One region of the Pseudoalteromonas sp. SG44-8 genome, then DNA from elsewhere that is predicted to be linked to it. Evidence: predicted binding sites of a transcription regulator. Region 1 holds the regulator's gene; the other holds the start of a gene.
The links. The regulator MetJ, encoded in region 1, represses methionine synthesis genes. The targets are predictions, from matches to a motif close to TAGACGTCTAGACGTCTA.

Region 1 (9,878 bases):
CATTTAACTGTTTTAAATAGCTAGCCAATAATCGTGCCGACCAAACTTCACCGTGAGCAAGCAATGCGGCTTCCTGTAAGCTTTGCTGTTGAGTTTGCTGTGCAATTAAGGCTAGCTCTTGTTCTAATACGTTTAATGCCGTATGTCGCGCTGCTGGACTCAATAACTGCTCGATCAAAGTACGTTGATGATTATCAAGCTGCAATAAAATATCACTCACTGCCTGTTGATCACCTTGCTGGTAACTCTGCCATAGCGTAACTAACGTATTAGTAGTTTTACCGGCTGCGGATACCACCACACAATCACCGGCTTCCGTATGGGCTAGAATAATATTTGCTACGGCCTGATAACGCTCTGCAGAACTAAGGCTAGAACCACCAAATTTATGAACTATATTTACCATTTTTTATTACCACAAAGCCGTATGTGCAGGAGTCAGTTTAAATGAGCTTGATTGCTCATCATCTTGTTGTTGAACAGAGGAAGCGATTACTTTTGCGCCGTGCTGAGCTTGACCTGGTTTCACTTTATTGAATACACGATCTAAGTCAGCGATTAAATCTTTTACATCTTCAATGCCCACCGAAATACGGATCAGGGTATCACCTACTCCCGCAGCAAGACGAGCAGTTGCCTCCATACCTGCGTGGGTCATAGTTGCAGGGTGACAAATCAAACTCTCAACCCCACCTAATGACTCAGCTAAGCTAAATTCTTCTAAGCTGGTCAAAAATTCTGCAGCATCATTAATATCACCTTTGATATCAAAGCTTACCATGCCACCAAAACCACGTTGCTGCTGTTTAGCGAGTTCATGCTGTGGATGAGATACTAATCCAGGGTAATATACTTGGCTTACATAAGGGGAGTTTTCTAGATATTGGGCAATAATAAAGGCATTTTCTTGATGCTGACGTAAACGAACATTCAAAGTACGTAAACCACGTAACGTTAAGTAGCTATCAAACGGGGCACCGGTAATGCCAATGTTATTAGCCCACCAAGCAAGCTCATCACCCAACTCTTGGGTAGCGGCGATCACCGCACCACCAACAACATCTGAGTGACCGTTAATATATTTAGTGGTCGAATGCACCACAATATCAACACCAAACTCAATTGGGTTTTGCAAAGCAGGTGATAAAAATGTGTTATCGGCACCAACCAACGCACCGCACTGCTTAGCAATCGTGGTGATCGCTTTAATATCGGTTAACCGTAAGATAGGATTACTCGGTGTTTCAATCCAAATTAGCTTTGGTTTTATCTCAAGAATTTTTTGATGATTTTCAGATTTAGTTAAATCTAAAACCACTAACTTTAATAAGCCACGCTTTTCAAGTGAGGTGAATAAGCGGTAACTACCGCCATAGCAATCATGTGGGATCACTAAAGTATCGTCACTGTTTAGCAGCTGAGTAGCTAAATGCACCGCAGCCATGCCCGTTGCAGTGATAATCCCCTTAGCGCCACCTTCAAGCTTAGCGAGCGTTTCAGCGAGTAAATCACGGTTTGGGTTGCCGCTACGGCCATAATCATATTGGCGCTTTTTATCAAAATCAGCAAATGAGTAGGTGGTCGATAAATGAATGGGAGGCACAACCGCGCCGTGATGTTTATCTGCATCAATACCATTGCGTACTGCAATGGTTGCTTTATTCTTTTGACTCATACCGTCACCTACAATTAAATGGATGTTTAGACGTCTAAAAGGTTAGAGGATCAAATTTAATAAGTCAAAGCATTTATGCGGTTTTAGCCGCAAGATTAGAAGTAAAAACATTTAAGCCGCTAGATGGCTAAAAAACAAGTATTTGACTATCTTTTTTAACACGATAGAATTTCGCCATCTTTGCGCTGCAAAAGGTCGCGCAAACAATTAACAACCTGAGGCAACGATACATCCTATGGCTAAATGGAATGGTGAATATATTCACCCATACGCAGAACACGGGAAAAAATCAGAACAAGTTAAAAAGATCACCGTTTCGATCCCGCTAAATGTATTAAAAGTTTTGACTGATGAGCGTACTCGTCGTCAAATTAATAATCTTCGCCATGCAACAAATAGCGAATTACTTTGTGAAGCATTTTTACACGCATTTACTGGCCAACCACTGCCAAACGATGAAGATTTACGTAAAGATAATCCAGAGAAAGTGCCTGAAGAAGTGAAAAAAATCATGCTTGAAATGGGTCTCGAAGTACCTGTACTCAACGAAGATTAAGTTATCATTTGTATATATTCCTGCTTCAGGAATGGGCTACAAAAAAACCTCAGTAACGTAAGTTACTGAGGTTTTTATTATTGTGCCATTACCAATTGCAGCTAAGCAGCTACTCCATGTAGTTTTCCGGCATATCAATTTGTGCAACACCAGAATCAATTGCCGCTTGCGCTACTGCTTTGGCAATGCGCGGTAATAAACGCGGATCCATCGGTTTTGGAATAATATACTGCGCACCAAATTCAAGTGTCTCAACACCCGCCGCTTTTAATACTTCCGCTGGTACTGGTTCTTTAGCAATGCTACGAATAGCGTCAACCGCAGCAATTTTCATTTCATCATTAATTTTGCTTGCACGCACATCTAGCGCACCACGGAAAATAAATGGGAAACACAGCACGTTGTTAACTTGGTTTGGATAATCTGAACGACCCGTTGCCATGATTAAATCATCGCGAGCACCATGAGCAAGCACTGGAGAGATTTCTGGATCTGGGTTTGAACAGGCAAACACTACAGGTCGATCAGCCATTAGCTTAAGATCGTCAGGAGAAAGTAAATTCGGGCCAGATACACCAACAAATACATCGGCATCAGCAATAACATCTTGCAGTGTGCGCTTATCTGTATTGTTAGCGAATAACTGTTTGTACTCGTTTAAATCATCACGACGAGTATGAATAACGCCTTTACGATCTAACATGTAAATATGTTCACGCAATGCGCCACACTTGATCAGTAGCTCCATACACGCAACCGCTGCGGCACCGGCTCCTAAACAAACGATAATCGCATCTTCGATTTCTTTGCCTTGTACTTCAAGTGCGTTGATCATACCAGCAGCCGTTACAATCGCGGTACCGTGTTGATCGTCGTGGAACACTGGAATGCTACAACGCTCGATCAATGCTTTTTCTATTTCAAAACACTCTGGCGCTTTAATGTCTTCTAAGTTAATACCGCCAAACGTATCAGCTATGTTAGCAACTGTATTGATGAAATCTTCGGTGGTATTGTGTTTCACCTCAATATCTATCGAATCTAGACCCGCAAAGCGTTTAAATAATAACGCTTTACCTTCCATAACCGGTTTTGAAGCCAATGGACCTAAGTTACCTAAACCTAAAATAGCGGTGCCGTTAGTAATAACCGCAACCATATTGCCTTTACCGGTGTATTTGTAGGCATTAGCGGGATCAGCAGCTATTTCACGTACCGGTTCTGCAACACCGGGGCTGTATGCGAGTGCAAGATCCTGTACGGTTTCAGCTGGCTTTGTAAGCTCAACGCTAATTTTTCCTGGAACGGGGTGCGAATGGTAATGTAAAGCTTGTTCACGAAAGTCTGACATAACGCGATTTTATCCTGCAAGTAAGTTAAGTTGAAAGTGAGAGTAAGCAGTTCTTATATCTTATAGGGAACGATACCTATATTATAATTAAATTCAAGCAATATCAGGTCTATCCTGTTATATGCTATATCCGTTAATTTTATGCGTTTTGTCAGCATTTTTTGCAAAAAAGCTTCAATTTTCGGCTATAAAAACGCCACAAAGCATCAAAAAACCCATCTTAAAATGCTCATTATGCAACGCTTTAAAGCAAAAATAATGGCCTATGACTAAAAACCATCAAAGTAAGACGTTAACAACATTTAACCGCAAAAGACCTAACTTTACCGACAAAAACGTTTAATTTATCGCTTTAACGAGAATGACAATATAGTCAACAAATCACTATTTGTCTGTTATTTACTCGCTATACTGGATATAAAAGTGGGAAATAGTCACAACATAATGAATGCGTAAAGCTGGAGCACTAGAGCAAGAAATAAAGACTAAAAGGCGGTGTTTTTAATAAATAGCAGGCATAAAAAAAAGCACCCTAAGGTGCTTTTTCCGACAAAACAACAAGAATTACTTGCTGCTAAGTGAACCGAAACGCTTGTTAAAGCGATCAACACGGCCACCTGTGTCTAAAACTTTTTGCTTACCAGTGTAAAACGGGTGACACGCAGAACATACGTCTAAGTGAATGTCTTTACACAGAGTAGAACGAGTTTCGAATTTATTTCCACATGAACATGATGCTGAAATTACTTCGTACTTAGGGTGAATACCTTCTTTCATAGAAACCTCTAGTTAAGGCCGCATCGCTCTCCAAACCCGGAGTCTGGCACCATACGTCGTTAAAACAAATTATTTAGGACGCGTATTCTAAGCAACAACCCCACTTGCTACAAGCTTTAAATGTCGTTTTTGCTAATAAAATGAACAAAAGTTTTAAAGAAGATATTTGCAGGTAGGTTTTCAGCCATAATTTTAGTACATTAACTCCCTTATTCGTTCTTGTTTGGGTTGTTATGAGTTTTGTTGAAGTTGCTATAAAAGTACCGTTGCATCGCACCTTTGATTATCGCATTCCAGAGCAACTCGATGGTTTATCGGTGATGCCTAAAGTCGGTGCGCGGGTATGGGTGCCATTTGGTAATCAGCGCAAAGTTGCGGTAGTACTGGCGCTAAAAACCAACACCGATGTGCCGGTTAATAAACTTAAAGCAGTGCTTGAAGTGATTGATGATGAAGCCGTTTTATCAGAGCGACATATCGAATTATTGCGTTTTACTGCGCGCTATTATTGCTACCCACTAGGTGAAACAATTCATATCGCCCTGCCTGGCGCGCTGCGTCAAGGACTGTGCCCAGATAAAAGCAGTATTAGTATGGTGGCACTAACTGAAAAAGGCGCTAAATTACCGTCTTTAAAAGCAAAGAGCCAACTAAGCTTACTCAAACAACTGGCAGATTCGGGTAAATCATCACTTACAGAATTAAAAGCGCTGGGGTTTAGTAAAAAAACTATCGACAGCTTACTTAACAAGGAGCTGATCAGCCAAACGATTGAACACGACAACCAATGGCAACAACAACTTCCCACCGTAGGCACTAAGCCGACTTTAAATAAAGAGCAAGCAGTAGCCTGTACCACCATTAATCAAGCGGTCGGTTTCAATAGCTTTTTACTAGAAGGTGTCACTGGCAGTGGTAAAACCGAGGTTTACTTACAATGCCTTGAAGAGGTTTTAAAACGCGGTGAACAAGCACTCGTACTAGTGCCTGAAATTGGCCTTACGCCACAAACGGTTAATCGATTTCGTCGTCGCTTTCCTGATACGCCGATTATGCTGTGGCATTCAGCACTGACCGATAACGAACGCTTACAAACTTGGCGCTTTTGTGAAAAAGCCAGTTGCGCAATTGTGATTGGTACACGTTCGAGTATCTTTTTACCATTTTTAAAGCTTGGTATGATCATTGTTGATGAAGAACATGACGGTTCATTTAAACAACAAGATACCTTACGTTACCATGCCCGTGATTTAGCCGCATACCGCGCTTTTCAACATAAAATACCGCTGATCTTAGGCTCAGCAACCCCGGCGCTCGAAACCTTGCATAAGGCAATTCATAATAAATACCAACTACTGAGCCTAACACAACGTGCGCAAACCAGTACCGACAATAAATTTCAGCTGATTGATATGAAAGGCCAGCCGGATCAAGCTGGTATAGCTCATGCCAGTCTTGCCACTATGCGTCAGCATTTAAAACGAGGCAAACAAGTGATGGTATTTTTAAACCGTCGCGGTTTTTCGCCTACCCTGATTTGCCATGAATGTGGTTGGTTAAGTGAGTGCACACGTTGCAGCACTAGTGCGACTTTTCACAAAGCCATCGGCCAGATGATTTGCCATCACTGCGGTGAACAAGAACACGTGCCGCATCAGTGTCCAGACTGTGGTAGTACACAAATATTTCCTAACGGCAAAGGCACCGAACAAATAGAAGAGTTTTTAACAACCGAGTTTCCTGATACCCCGATTAGCCGGATTGACCGCGACTCAACGCGTCGTAAAGGCAGTTTAGAAAAAGCCCTAGACGATATAAACCAAGGCGGTGCACGGATTTTAGTTGGCACCCAAATGCTTGCCAAAGGTCATCACTTTGCTGATGTGAGCTTAGTATTGATCCTTGATGTCGACGGCGGCTTGTACTCGTGCGACTTTCGCGCCACAGAGCATTTAGCACAATTGGTTACTCAGGTGGCTGGCCGTGCTGGGCGCAGTGGCGAACCTGGTCATGTATTATTGCAAACTCACTTTCCCGAGCATCCTTTATTACAAGATTTAGTCAATAATGGTTATCAAGATTTCGCCCGTTTTGCACTGCAAGAGCGCGATGACGCACAGCTACCACCAATAACTAATATGGCGATTGTCCGCGCCGAAGGTCACAACATAAAGCAAGTGGTCGATTTTTTAACAGATTTAGTTCCAGTCCAAGGTCTAACTGGTATACAATTGCTAGGTCCGATCCCTGCACCGCTCGAGCGAATTGCAGGGAAATATCGCTTTCAATTGCATATTCAAGCGCTCGAACGCCCTCTATTACACCAATATCTCGCGCAAATGGTAGACTACTTAAGTACCAGTAAATTAGCGCAAAAGGTGCGATGGAGCTTAGATGTAGATCCAATAGATATGATTTAAGGTTAAAAGCCCAATACCACCATGGCACAACACGATTTTATTAATAAAAAACCGGGCAACCGTAACAGCAAAAAAACAGCGCCACCGAAAAAACCATTCCCCGTATTATTAGTACTGGTTACCGTGCTACTTGTTGGCGGTTTTAGTTTTGGTTTATGGTATGTCAAAACCAATGCAGATCCAAAGCTGGTTGAACAACAAGCAAACCCAACACCTGCAAAAGTGCAACAAGAGTTGCCTAAACCACGCCCTCCTGAATTCATAAAAGAAATCAAAGAGCATGAAATTCAAGTTGAAGTAAGAGAGCTTGAACAAAAAGGCCCTTATGTAATGCAATGCGGCTCATTCAGAACCCATGGCCAAGCAGAAACCTTAAAAGCTAAAATTGCATTTGCCGGATTAATCGCCGAAATTCGTGAAACAACCGGCACTAACGGTGTCTGGTATAAAGTGCGTTTAGGTCCTTATAAAACCAAACGTTTAGCCGAAAGTGATAAAAACAAACTAAAGCGTAGCAAAATAACTGGTTGCGGAATTTGGAATTGGACTTGATTTTAGCCCATTAACCCATATTAACTCATCATCAATCGCTTTTAACGAGTCGCCCCTGCGACTCGATGATGAGGAATAACATGACCACTATTGTAAGTGTACGTCGCGGCGATAAAGTCGTCATTGGTGGCGATGGCCAAGTTTCACTTGGTAACACCGTAATGAAGGGCAACGCCCGCAAAGTTCGACGCCTTTATAATGGCAAAGTGATCGCCGGTTTTGCTGGCGGCACTGCTGATGCCTTCACCCTGTTCGAACGTTTTGAAAGCAAGCTTGAAATGCACCAAGGCAATCTAACCAAAGCCGCTGTTGAAATGGCTAAAGATTGGCGTAGCGATCGCGCCTTGCGCAAACTCGAAGCATTACTTGCTGTTGCCGACTCCACAGCCTCACTGATAATTACTGGTAACGGTGATGTTGTGCAGCCTGAAAATGATTTAATTGCCATTGGTAGTGGTGGTAACTTTGCCCAATCAGCTGCAACTGCCCTACTTGAAAACACCGATTTAAGCGCCCGCGAAATTGTTGAAAAAAGCCTGACAATTGCCGGCAATATTTGTGTATTCACAAATAACTTTCAAACCATCGAAGAATTGTAATAGGAACTGCTATGTCTGATATGACTCCCAGAGAAATCGTTCATGAACTTGACCTGCATATAATTGGTCAAGCAAAAGCAAAAAAAGCAGTGGCTATTGCCCTTCGTAATCGCTGGCGCCGCATGCAATTAGATGAAGATCTTCGCGCTGAAGTAACGCCGAAGAATATCCTGATGATCGGTCCAACCGGTGTTGGTAAAACTGAAATTGCCCGTCGTTTAGCAAAACTTGCCAACGCGCCTTTCATTAAAGTCGAAGCGACTAAGTTCACTGAAGTGGGCTATGTTGGTAAAGAAGTTGAAACCATCATTCGCGACTTGGTTGATGTATCAATCAAAATGACCCGTGAGCAACAAACTAAAAAATTCAAACATCGCGCAGAAGAAGCTGCCGAAGAACGTATTTTAGATGCACTACTAACTCCAGCTAAAGATTCGTCTGGTGAAAGCCAACGCGATGAAGGATCTTCAACGCGTCAGATTTTCCGTAAAAAATTACGCGAAGGTCAATTAGACGATAAAGAAATTGATATTGATTTAGCTCAAGCACAACCAAATGTTGAGATCATGGCACCACCTGGTATGGAAGAAATGACCAACCAGCTGCAAGGCATGTTCCAAAATATGGCGGGTGACAAGCGCACTAAACGCAAACTTAAAATTAAAGAAGCGTTTAAATTATTGGTTGAAGAAGAAGCCTCTAAATTAGTAAACCCTGAAGAGCTAAAAGAGCAAGCAATCTTCGCAGCCGAACAAAACGGTATTGTGTTTATCGACGAGATAGACAAAATCTGTAAACGCGGTGAATCATCAGGTCCAGACGTAAGCCGTGAAGGCGTACAGCGTGACTTACTGCCACTGATTGAAGGCTCAACCGTGAGCACTAAGCATGGCATGGTGAAAACTGACCATATGTTGTTTATTGCCTCTGGCGCATTCCAAATGGCAAAACCATCTGACATGATCCCAGAACTACAAGGTCGCTTACCTATTCGTGTAGAGCTTGAAGCATTAACCGCTGACGACTTTAAACGTATTTTAACCGAACCACATGCCTCACTGACCGAGCAACAACATGCACTACTTAAAACAGAGCAAGTAAGTGTAGAGTTTAGCGATGACGCCATTGAGCGCATTGCCAAAGCGGCATGGCAAGTTAATGAAAAAACCGAAAACATTGGTGCACGTCGCCTACATACGGTAATGGAAAAACTGATGGAAGAAATTTCCTATGATGCATCAGAGCAAGCTGGCACCAGTTTAGTCATTGATGCCGCCTATGTTGAGAAGCATTTAGGTGCACTGGTTGAAGATGAAGACCTAAGTCGCTTTATTCTTTAATTTTAAAACTAGAACTTAGGGCCCAGGCTCTAAGTTCTAGGTTCTAGGCTCAATACACAGGCATAACAATGAAACAAGTTATCAAGGTACATCATCATACCGTTAGCAAAACCCTTGATGTCTATTTTGACGATGACACCCACTGTACTTTTAGTAGTGAGTTTTTACGTGTTCATTCACCGTCTGCCGAAGTACAAGGCCATGGTAACGAACCAATGAAATTGGTACTCGGTAAATCGCAGGTTAGCATCAAAAACATCGAGCCAGTCGGCCACTACGCACTGCGTTTAGACTTTGACGATGGCCACAACAGCGGTTTATTTAGCTGGGCATATTTCAGCCACCTACAAGCTCAACATGACGATTTATGGCAAACCTACCAACAACGCCTCGCAGAACATAATGCCAATAAAGACAGCGTACCGATCAAGTTTGTACCTTAGCGAGTTTGCGAGAGTATAGTTAGCGAGTTAAAAGGTTCAAGGTGAAAGTTAGCGCAGCTCGGCGTTAAAGTTAACTATGTGGTTGTGGTTGAGTGTAGCGAAGCGTAACGAGAAGGTGCTAGGTAAAGGTTTTAATAAGCCCTAAATAGTCTGATTGCCGTAAGC
Region 2 (9,878 bases), on a different contig from region 1:
TTAGCTGCTCTGTTAATTCAGCAACTTCTGCAAGGCGCAAGTTTTTGCCGCCGTCGATGCTGTACCAACCAGGTTTGCTGGTGATTTCAGGTTTCTTACCATTGGCTGCTTGGTATGCTGCTTCAAAGGCATTTAATACTTCTGTTTTGTCTAGTTTGCTCATCAGAGGCCCTATACGTTGTAAACACAGATTGAGAATATTTATTTATACCTATTTTTGACTTACTTTTCAATTTTTTACGATTTTCCTTCCATTTTAGCCCTATAAACGCCAAAATTTGCACAAAATTTAACGCTAATCTGGAATAAAAAAATGCAGCGCAGAGAATTTAACCAATTACTAAATACCATTTTAAGACCTGATTCTATTCAAGACTTTTGCCCAAATGGGCTACAAGTCGAAGGACGTGAACAGATTAAAAAAATTGTTACAGGTGTCACTGCTAGTCAAGCATTAATCGATGCTGCAATTGCACATGGCGCAGATACAATATTGGTTCATCATGGTTACTTCTGGAAAGGTGAAGCGCAACCTATTACCGGTATGAAAAAGCGTCGCATAGCTGCGTTACTTAATCATGATATCAATTTATTTGCCTATCATTTACCTCTTGATGTGCATCCAGCAATCGGTAATAACGCGCAATTAGCACAGCTACTTGATTTAGAAATACTCGATGGTTTGGAGCCTGTAGCAAATAGTGTCGCAGTCAAAGGGCGTTTAAAAATCCCAATGAGTGGTGAGCAATTTGCACAAAAAATATCAACAGTGCTCGCTCGTGAACCTTTAGTTAGCCTAGTACGTGATGAGCTAATTGAGACCATCGCTTGGTGTACTGGAGGTGGTCAAGGTTATATTGATTTGGCTGCTAGCCAGGGGATTGATGCCTATTTAACAGGCGAGGCTTCAGAGCAGACCATTCACAGTTCTCGTGAGCAAAAGATCGATTTTTTTGCCGCAGGCCATCACGCCACCGAACGCTATGGCATAAAAGCGCTCGGTGAGTTATTGGCTGAGCAACATGGCTTTGATGTAACCTTTATTGATATAGACAACCCAGTTTGAGTTGCCAGCTACTTCACTTTAAGTGAGTGAGATGTTAAAGCGCTTCTGGATCAATCCAGCGGCGCACACTTATCCACGTACTACCGATTACTTCATGCCAATAACTTGTGACTGCCTTTAATACTTCAACACTCGGAATATATTGTTTGTGATGAGGCCACGCTGAGAAATCGTAAAAATCAGTGGCGGCGGGAATAACATCAACGCCTTGGCTATTAAATAGATCTTTTGCTCGTGCCATGTGACTTGCCGAAGTTACCAGTGCAACTTTAAAATCAACTAGAGCAGGTGCTAAAAGCCGTGCTTCATCGGCGGTATCCATAGCCGTAGGATTTTGTTTAATACGCTGCGCATCAATACCTAAACTTATCGCGGTTTGTTGCATCAAACTACTGTTGGTCACTTTATTGTAACCGCCACCTGAAACAATAAGTTGAGCTTGTGGGTACACATATGCTAAGCGCATACCTTCGATTAGGCGGCTTTTAGCACAATTACCAAGTTGGCTATTGGCGTTAAGTTTTGGGTTAGGATTTATATCACAACCAAGTACCACTATTTTATCGAGTATCGGCTGTTTACTTGTATCAAAAATATACTTTAACTGTGAATTTGGAGCAATTATTTTTTGACCAATAAAAGGGGTACTAATCAGCAATAAACTGGTGATTGCGATTAAACCAATAAATACGCTGACTTTCTTGGTACGCAGTGCGATTAATAAGCAAACAAAGCACAGTAGAGCAAACAGAGGCAATGGCATCAGCATTGCACCGAGGATTTTTTTCAGTTCAAACATCACAGTAGCACACATAAAGGGGTTTTCTGTATGCTACTGGGTTAAACCTATTTTATCGACCGTTATTTAACTTACAGGTATTTAAAAAGTGGCGATACACTGGGTTATCTTTCATATTCTTTTTCATGGCTAAATACATTGGACGGGTTAATCCCAGTGCGCCTAATGGAATCGACTTAATGAGTCCTTGGCTTTCATATGGTGTTACTAACCAATCCGGTAATGCTGCAACCCCCATTCCGGCACTGACAAGCTGAAAAATGAGCAAGCCCTGATCTACGGTTTTCAAGGTGCCATCAAAACGTGCATTTTGAATAAAATGTTTGAAGATATCCTGACGCTCTCGTGGAATAGGGTACGAAATAATCGTCTCGTTTTTCAAATCAAGTGCCGTTACATAGGCTTTTTTCGCTAGTTCATGATCAGGAGCAACAATTAATTTAAGTTTAAAATCAAATAAATGTGCGTATTCAAGTTTATCTGGTTCACGAATGTCTGAAGTGAGTACTAAATCTAATTCATCACTGAGCAGATCAGGAATAGCGTCATAACTAAAGCCGCGCTCATAATCAACTTTGATATCAGGCCAAAAGTTATTGAATTCTTTAATTGTTGGTAATAACCAATGAAAACAAGCATGGCATTCAACACTAAGTCGTAATTGTGAAATTGGTTGATTAAGACTTTCTTTTAAACGGCATTTGGTTGCTTCAACACGCGGGAGTACTTCGCTGGCAAGTTCAAGTAATAGCATACCTTGTGGGGTAAAGCGCACCGGTTGAGTTTTACGTTCAAATAGTTGGCAATCAAGTTTGTTTTCTAAATCTTTGATTTGATGAGACAAAGCGGATTGAGTCAAAAATAATTCGCGCGCAGTATTTACCAAGGAACCGGTTTCTTTCAAGGTTGCGATGGTCTTTAAGTGTTTTACATCAATCATCTTTAATAATTCTCATGGTAAAGGTGAGTTTAACTCAGATTACAGCCATAATACGCCTTAAATTAAGATGCATCAACGTCTAGATGGCTATAAACCCCATTTTTTTACGTGAAATTTACAAATATACTATGGCATCATATTTGACAGCGTTGTCATTATATTTTTTGAGTTTGCAAAAAAATATTTCCATGAATTTACCTCAAGTTGAAACTGAGGAAGCATCAATTGTTTGATGTCAGGTATAGGTTTATGGTTTTAGCTATCTAAACAGCTGGAAGGGAATTTCAACATGGCACAATTACATAACTTAGGTTTTCCTCGCATAGGTAGAAAGCGTGAACTAAAATTTGCAGTAGAATCATACTGGGCTGGTAAAATCAGCCAAGCGCAGTTGCTTGAACAAGGTAAGACGATCCGCGCAGAAAATTGGGCTCTTCAAGCAGATGCTGGGATTGATTTATTACCGGTAGGTGACTTTGCTTGGTATGACCATGTGTTATCTACCTCTTTATTGATTGGCGCAGTGCCCAAGCGTCATCAAAAAGCGGATGGTAGCATTGATCTTGATACATTATTTCGTATTGGGCGTGGTCGCGCACCAAGCGGTTGTTCATGTGCAGCAAGCGAAATGACAAAGTGGTTTAATACTAATTATCATTACATAGTTCCAGAGCTAACTCATGATCAGCAGTTTCAACTAACCTGGACTGAGTTATTCGAGCAAGTTACTCAAGCACAAGCATTGGGGCACAATGCAAAAGTAGTATTGGTCGGCCCAGTCACTTATCTTTACTTAGCAAAATGTGCAGGTGAGGAGTTTGATAAACTTAGCTTACTTGAAAAACTATTAGCTGTTTATCAACACGTGTTCGCTAAATTAGCGCAGCAAGGGATTGAATGGGTACAGGTTGATGAGCCTATATTAGGTTTAGAGCTGACAGAAGATTATCAAGAGGCATTAAAAACAAGCTTTCGTGCACTTGCAGGTCAAGGCGTGAAGTTGTTACTTGCTAGTTATTTTGACTCAGTCACTGCCTACTTTGATGATATTGCAGGTTACCCTGTTGATGGCGTACATTTTGATTGTGTTGCAACAAATGTTGATGTTGCAAAACTAGATATATTATTAAGTACAGATCAAGTTTTATCATTAGGCGTAGTAAATGGCCGTAATATTTGGCGTACTGATTTAGAGGTTGTATTTAATAGCATAAAAGACATTGCGCTAAAGCGCGGTGATAATCTATGGCTTGCTCCATCTTGTTCTTTACTGCATACACCGGTTGATTTAGAGCAAGAAGAAAAGCTCGATGATGAGCTTTGTTCATGGCTTGCATTTGCAAAACAAAAAGGCCAAGAGTTGTCATTATTAAAAGCCGCGCTTGAAAGCAATGATAGCAGTGAGCTCGTTGCTTATTCAGCACCTATTAAAGCACGCTTAACCTCTACTCGTGTAAATAATACAGCTGTACAAAAGCGTGTAACTGCACTCACCGCAAAAGACGGTAAGCGTAATCATGCATTTTCCCAACGTATTGAAAAACAACATGCAGCACTTAATTTACCGCTACTGCCGACCACCACGATAGGATCATTTCCACAAACTCAAGTAATTCGTCAAGCACGCCGTGATTATAAAGCCGGTGAATTATCTGCGGATGATTATCAAAGGCAAATGAAAGCAGAAATTCGTTACGCTGTTGAAGAGCAAGAGGCGCTTGATTTAGATGTGTTAGTGCACGGCGAAGCGGAGCGTAATGACATGGTTGAATACTTTGCTGAACTATTAGAAGGCTTTGCTTTTACCCAGTTTGGTTGGGTGCAAAGCTACGGCTCGCGATGTGTGAAACCACCTGTAATTTGGGGGGATGTATCACGTGAACAAGCGATGACGGTTCAGTGGACAAAATACGCACAGTCGCTGACGAGTAAGAAAATGAAAGGCATGCTAACAGGTCCTGTAACTATTCTGTTTTGGTCATTCATTCGTGATGATTTAGACAAACCCACCATCGCTAATCAAATTGCACTTGCGTTACGTGATGAAGTGGTCGATTTACAAAATGCCGGTATTGATATTATTCAAATTGATGAACCTGCATTTCGTGAAGGTATGCCGCTTAAATGTAGCCAATGGCAAGCATATTTAGAATGGGCAGCGTATGCATTTAGGGTCTCAGCAAGCGGTGTGAAAGATGAAACACAAATTCATACTCACATGTGTTACGCCGAATTTAACGGTATTATTGCCGCGATTGCAGATATGGATGCCGATGTGATCACCATTGAAACCTCACGTTCTAACATGGAACTACTTGAAGCATTTGAGAATTTTGATTATCCAAATGATATTGGTCCAGGTGTATATGATATTCACACTCCGAATGTACCGGATATTGCATGGATGAAAACGTTGATCCATAAAGCCGCACGAAAAATACCGGTTGCGCGTTTATGGGTAAACCCGGACTGTGGTTTGAAAACCCGTGGTTGGGAAGAAACGCGACAAGCTCTTGATAATATGGTTAAAGCAACCAAAGAGCTGCGTGAGGAGCTGCAGTAAAGAACATCTCCTACGATGTAAAGCCCTAACAAAACTTAGTTAGGGCTTTTTTTGTTGCTCTGATTTTAGTTCATCTTCATCGGTTGGTTTTTTAAAATCCATTTTTGCTGAGTGTTTGATCAGCAAAATATTACCGATAATGATTGCCAACACTAAGATGATGATGAGTATATGCCAAATTTGCATGGTGATCTCTAATGAGTCATTTATAAGTACTCAGTGTAGCAAAGATTTCTAGGGTTAAAAACGTCTAGAAAACGACAGCGAAATAAAATCAAGACCTGGGTTTGGTCTTTTAAACCCTGCATTTGAATAGTGTAAATAACGCACCGCAGCTTTGGTTTTTCCAAAATCAGCAATAAAGCCTAGTCGGTCTTCAAACTGGTAGTGGGTACTCACATTTTTGCCGGCGAAGTGAGTGTCATTGACTAATGAAATTCCTATGCCGGCTTCGAAATACAGAGGAATACCGCGCACTGAGCTGATCAGATGTTGAAATACCGGGGACATTGCAAGGACAACATTTGTCTGATGGCTATTATCTGCGCCGTATTCCCAAATATTAATACTTGATTCTAAGTAAATATGGGTATTTTCAATTAATGATTGTAGTGCCGGAGCATGGTATTGGTATGCCAATTTTAAGCCTTTAACATCACCTTCCCCCTGAATGTAATTAATGGCATAGCCATGAGGGGAAAGTGTATAGGGCGCACCATAAGATAGTCTGCTGAACATGGAAATAGATAATAAAATCAATACAGTTAATGTTTTAAATAACATGGTAAAGCTCTTTAGATGAAAACGTTATTTACAAAATAAGGGCGTGGGGGAGGCTAATTCAAGTGGCATAAATTCACAGACTCTGTGTGTTATTGCATGAGCTTAGCTAACAATATGAAATAAAAAGATTAAATCAATTGATGCCGTGCTGGCACTAATAAGGTGCTATTTTGAGGCTTTTTAATCTCTTATGAACAGCGTAAATTACGCTACAAGATTTACTTAGGACTTATCAACAATGATTTCACTTGGTCGTTATTTATTATTAATCGCGCTAGTTTTTAGTGCTTCCTTGTTTGCGCAAACACAACAGTCACCTAATCAGTTATTAACTCAGGTAGGCGATCAGCTGTTTAGTGAAATTGGCAAAATAAACAGCCAAGGCACAGCGAGTAAAAGTGACATGGCACACATTGTTGATCAGTATTTAATGCCTAATATAGATGTTAAATTTGTTTCCTATAAATTATTAGGTAAGCACATTAAAGGTATCGATCGCCAACAAGCGACTGCATTTATAAGTGCAGTGGAGCATTACTTAACCACTACCTATGCTAGTGCATTAATGAAATATACCGGGCAAGAAATAAAATTCGAAGAGAGTAACGATGCTGCAGAGGGTGAGTTTGCCACGGTTAAGACGCAAATTATTGCAGATAATGCGCCAACGATTGACTTACACTTTAAGCTTCGCCAAGGTAAAGATGGTAGCTGGAAAGTATATGATATTGTCGCTGAAGGTATTTCGTTACTCAGTGCAAAGCAAAAAGAAGTTATTCAACGAATTTCAGAAGTTGGCCTTGACCAAGTGACAGCTGAGCTTAACAGTAAGTAATCATTTTCAAGTAAGTCTCCAACCTAAAGCACCATGCAGTGTTAACTGCATGGTGCTTTGTTATTTTCTTTTAAAATCACACGGTTTGGCTATAGCGTGTGGTTTTGGGTATGCTAGAATAAGCGCTTACATACCCACTGGTATCACTAATTTACTGGGGTACTTAAAATTATATTAAGCGCAGTGTCAGTTTGTAGTTGTTAAACTCTTTTACTGACCTTTGTACCGAGCAAGATAGACACTGGAGTTGTGTTTTTTTAATGGAAAATGTACTTATTTGGCCTAAAGAATACCCGTTATTAGTCAAAGGACTTATTGAGCAAAACGGTGCATTTATTTTAGACGCTTTAGAAGCATGGCCGGCTTGTCGCTCGACTGAAGAAGACAATGGCGTGTGTACAACTGTGCTACCGCCTATCTATTATTTAACCTGGTTAACTCCCCTTGAGCCATTTGAAGAGTGTTTTTTCCAACATATCTGTGAATATGATGAAGCCGCTCAACAGTATATTTCGGCAGCTAAAGATTACTATTTTGATAACGAGTATAGCCCAGAGAGTTTAGTGCTATTACTTTGCCAACGCCTTGAAAAATATGCAGCTGTAGCGTCACAAACAACGATAGAAACACCCGTTACGTTATTATCTCAGTTATTCTCAAAACGCTATTTTACAATCATCGAGTATGCGCTCAATGCGGGCAGTAAAATGAGTGCTGAAGATGCTTTGGCACTGTGGAAAGAAGTTGATTTTCGTGAACGTTTTAGCACCTTTATACCTGACTCAATCGATGACGTTAATGCGTTAAGTGAATTAGCGGCGAAAAAAGTTGCTGGTGGAAAGGATTATTTCACCTTATTGACCCAAGTATCACCAGATGTTGACTCAGTGGTGCTATTAGAACAAGCACTGTTGGCGCATTTGCGTTTTGACACAGCTAAACAAACGATGGCGATGCGTTTTATAGAGCAAGGTGCAACAGGCACGTTGGCGGATGAAAATGGTAAAACGGCCTTTATGTGGGCAGTTGAAAAAGGGTTTGTTAATTTAGTACAAACCTTATTAGATAAACAAGATAAAAAACAACGTGATGCCCTTGGTAACAGTGCTTTACATTATGCGGTACTAGCAAAAAATGAACCTTTGATGGTGCTATTATTGAAGTCTGGCTATGACTTTCGTGTTCGTAACTGTGATGGCTTAAGTTGTTATCGTTTAGCAGTGAGTGTTAAAGCCAGTCAGTTAGTGAAATGCTTAGAGCGTGATTTTGGTATTAAAGAATTATCGCCGGATGGACAATTTTCGCGGATCAAAAAAGTTCACGCCTTACATGCCATCGTGACTTTATTGTTGCCGCTACAGTTGTTTTTCTTTTTTGATGATACACTTGCGATTAAAAGTGAGTTGACGCTTTGCTTGACTATATTAGCTATAGTTTGCTTCTTTTTTGCAATGAGTTTGAAGCGCTGCGCTTTATACCCGCATATTAAACACCCATGGGGGTTATTTGTACTGCGTTGTTGCTCATTGATCAGTTTAGTTGGGCAGCTAGGCTTAGCAAGTATTGTGGCATTGGCAACGTTAAGTGAAGTTGTTTAAGCTTCTTGCATGCACCGTAGACAAAAACGCGCTAATTAAGCGCGTTTTTTAGTTGTTATACCAATCGTGTTAAGTTACTGACCATTTAGCTCGCTAGAATGGTTAAATATTTAAGTCGTTTGGTATTAACTTTAGTCTTTTTTATTAAATTCATGAGCCGCTTTTTCTGTTGCTAACTCATCTTTTAGTTTTTGAATTTTTAGTCCCAGCTCTTGACCGCGGTGACGTGCATAATAAGTACAACCAATAAACATCATACTGGCGAACAGCAGCTCTAAAACGACCCATATTAGTTGTTCTTGTGCGACCCACAGTAGGGTAAAACCGTGAATAAAATAAAACATAACGATAAAGTTTGCCCACGCATACGTATAAGGTTTATCTTGAATGATGCCTTTTAGCGGCAGTAAAAGCGGCAGAATATACACAACAAAAATAAATCCATTGCTATGACCTTCTCTAGGCTCTAATAAAAACAACCAAAGTGGCATCAGCAGTAACAAGCCAATATAACCAATTATTGCAATACGTTGAAAACGGATAGTGATAGCCTTTTTCGGCGTCAGTTGTGGGTTTAAATCGCTGTGCGATGTCATTGTAATTTTCTCGTAATTTTAACTAAGCGTTGGCCAACGCTTTGGCAAATTTTAATTTCGTCTTTACTTAATTGCGCGCTATTTTGTGCACCAGCAACATGGCTTGCACCATAGGGAGTGCCACCGGTTTGTGTGGCAAGTAACTCAGGTACTTCATACGGCACACCCATTAACAGCATACCGTGGTGTAATAACGGCAGTGACAAATTAAGCAACGTTGCTTCATTGCCACCATGCATGCTACTTGATGATGAGAATACACAGGCTGGTTTATCTATTAATTGCCCTTTTAACCATAAGTCGCTGGTGGTTTCCCAAAAAGCTTTGGCTTGTGAGGCCATCATACCAAAGCGAGTAGGGGTGCCAAATGCTAACCCATCACACTGGATTAAGTCATCTTTGCTGATCACAATATCGTGAGGTTCTCTTGCTACAAAGGTTCTTAGCATTGCAGTACCGCCTTGGCATTCAATCGACTCTGCAATCTCATGTGCCATGGCTGCAACAGAGCCGTGACTTGAATGATACAACACAACAATAGTGACGCTCATTAAAGTACGCTTAGTACGTTTTCTGGTGGGCGACCCAGAGCGGCTTTATTGTCATTTACCACAATAGGGCGCTCAATTAATTTTGGATTGCTAACCATGGCTGCAATGAGTACGTTTTCATCATGCTCATTTTTAAGGTCTAGGTCT

Region 2: metE (5-methyltetrahydropteroyltriglutamate--homocysteine S-methyltransferase) is a predicted target of MetJ. The motif match lies at 2,878-2,895, and genes of this name have one in related genera.

What each region holds. Positions count from the first base shown of each region.
Region 1 is NZ_JACJEQ010000010.1:73,012-82,889, reverse strand. It holds gene metL (bifunctional aspartate kinase/homoserine dehydrogenase II) at 1-406, opposite strand, end outside; gene metB (cystathionine gamma-synthase) at 413-1,675, opposite strand; gene metJ (met regulon transcriptional regulator MetJ) at 1,911-2,231, shown strand; gene H5163_RS10375 (malic enzyme-like NAD(P)-binding protein) at 2,341-3,582, opposite strand; gene rpmE (50S ribosomal protein L31) at 4,147-4,359, opposite strand; gene priA (primosomal protein N') at 4,593-6,779, shown strand; gene H5163_RS10360 (SPOR domain-containing protein) at 6,801-7,331, shown strand; gene hslV (ATP-dependent protease subunit HslV) at 7,412-7,930, shown strand; gene hslU (HslU--HslV peptidase ATPase subunit) at 7,942-9,270, shown strand; gene H5163_RS10345 (gamma-butyrobetaine hydroxylase-like domain-containing protein) at 9,339-9,713, shown strand.
Region 2 is NZ_JACJEQ010000008.1:27,835-37,712, reverse strand. It holds gene H5163_RS08755 (hypothetical protein) at 1-163, opposite strand, end outside; gene H5163_RS08750 (Nif3-like dinuclear metal center hexameric protein) at 314-1,066, shown strand; gene H5163_RS08745 (ElyC/SanA/YdcF family protein) at 1,101-1,865, opposite strand; gene H5163_RS08740 (LysR family transcriptional regulator) at 1,918-2,805, opposite strand; gene metE (5-methyltetrahydropteroyltriglutamate--homocysteine S-methyltransferase) at 3,095-5,368, shown strand; gene H5163_RS08730 (DUF2897 family protein) at 5,408-5,554, opposite strand; gene H5163_RS08725 (acyloxyacyl hydrolase) at 5,609-6,151, opposite strand; gene H5163_RS08720 (phospholipid-binding protein MlaC) at 6,390-6,986, shown strand; gene H5163_RS08715 (ankyrin repeat domain-containing protein) at 7,247-8,584, shown strand; gene H5163_RS08710 (DUF2069 domain-containing protein) at 8,716-9,180, opposite strand; gene wrbA (NAD(P)H:quinone oxidoreductase) at 9,177-9,731, opposite strand; gene arsC (arsenate reductase (glutaredoxin)) at 9,731-9,878, opposite strand, start outside.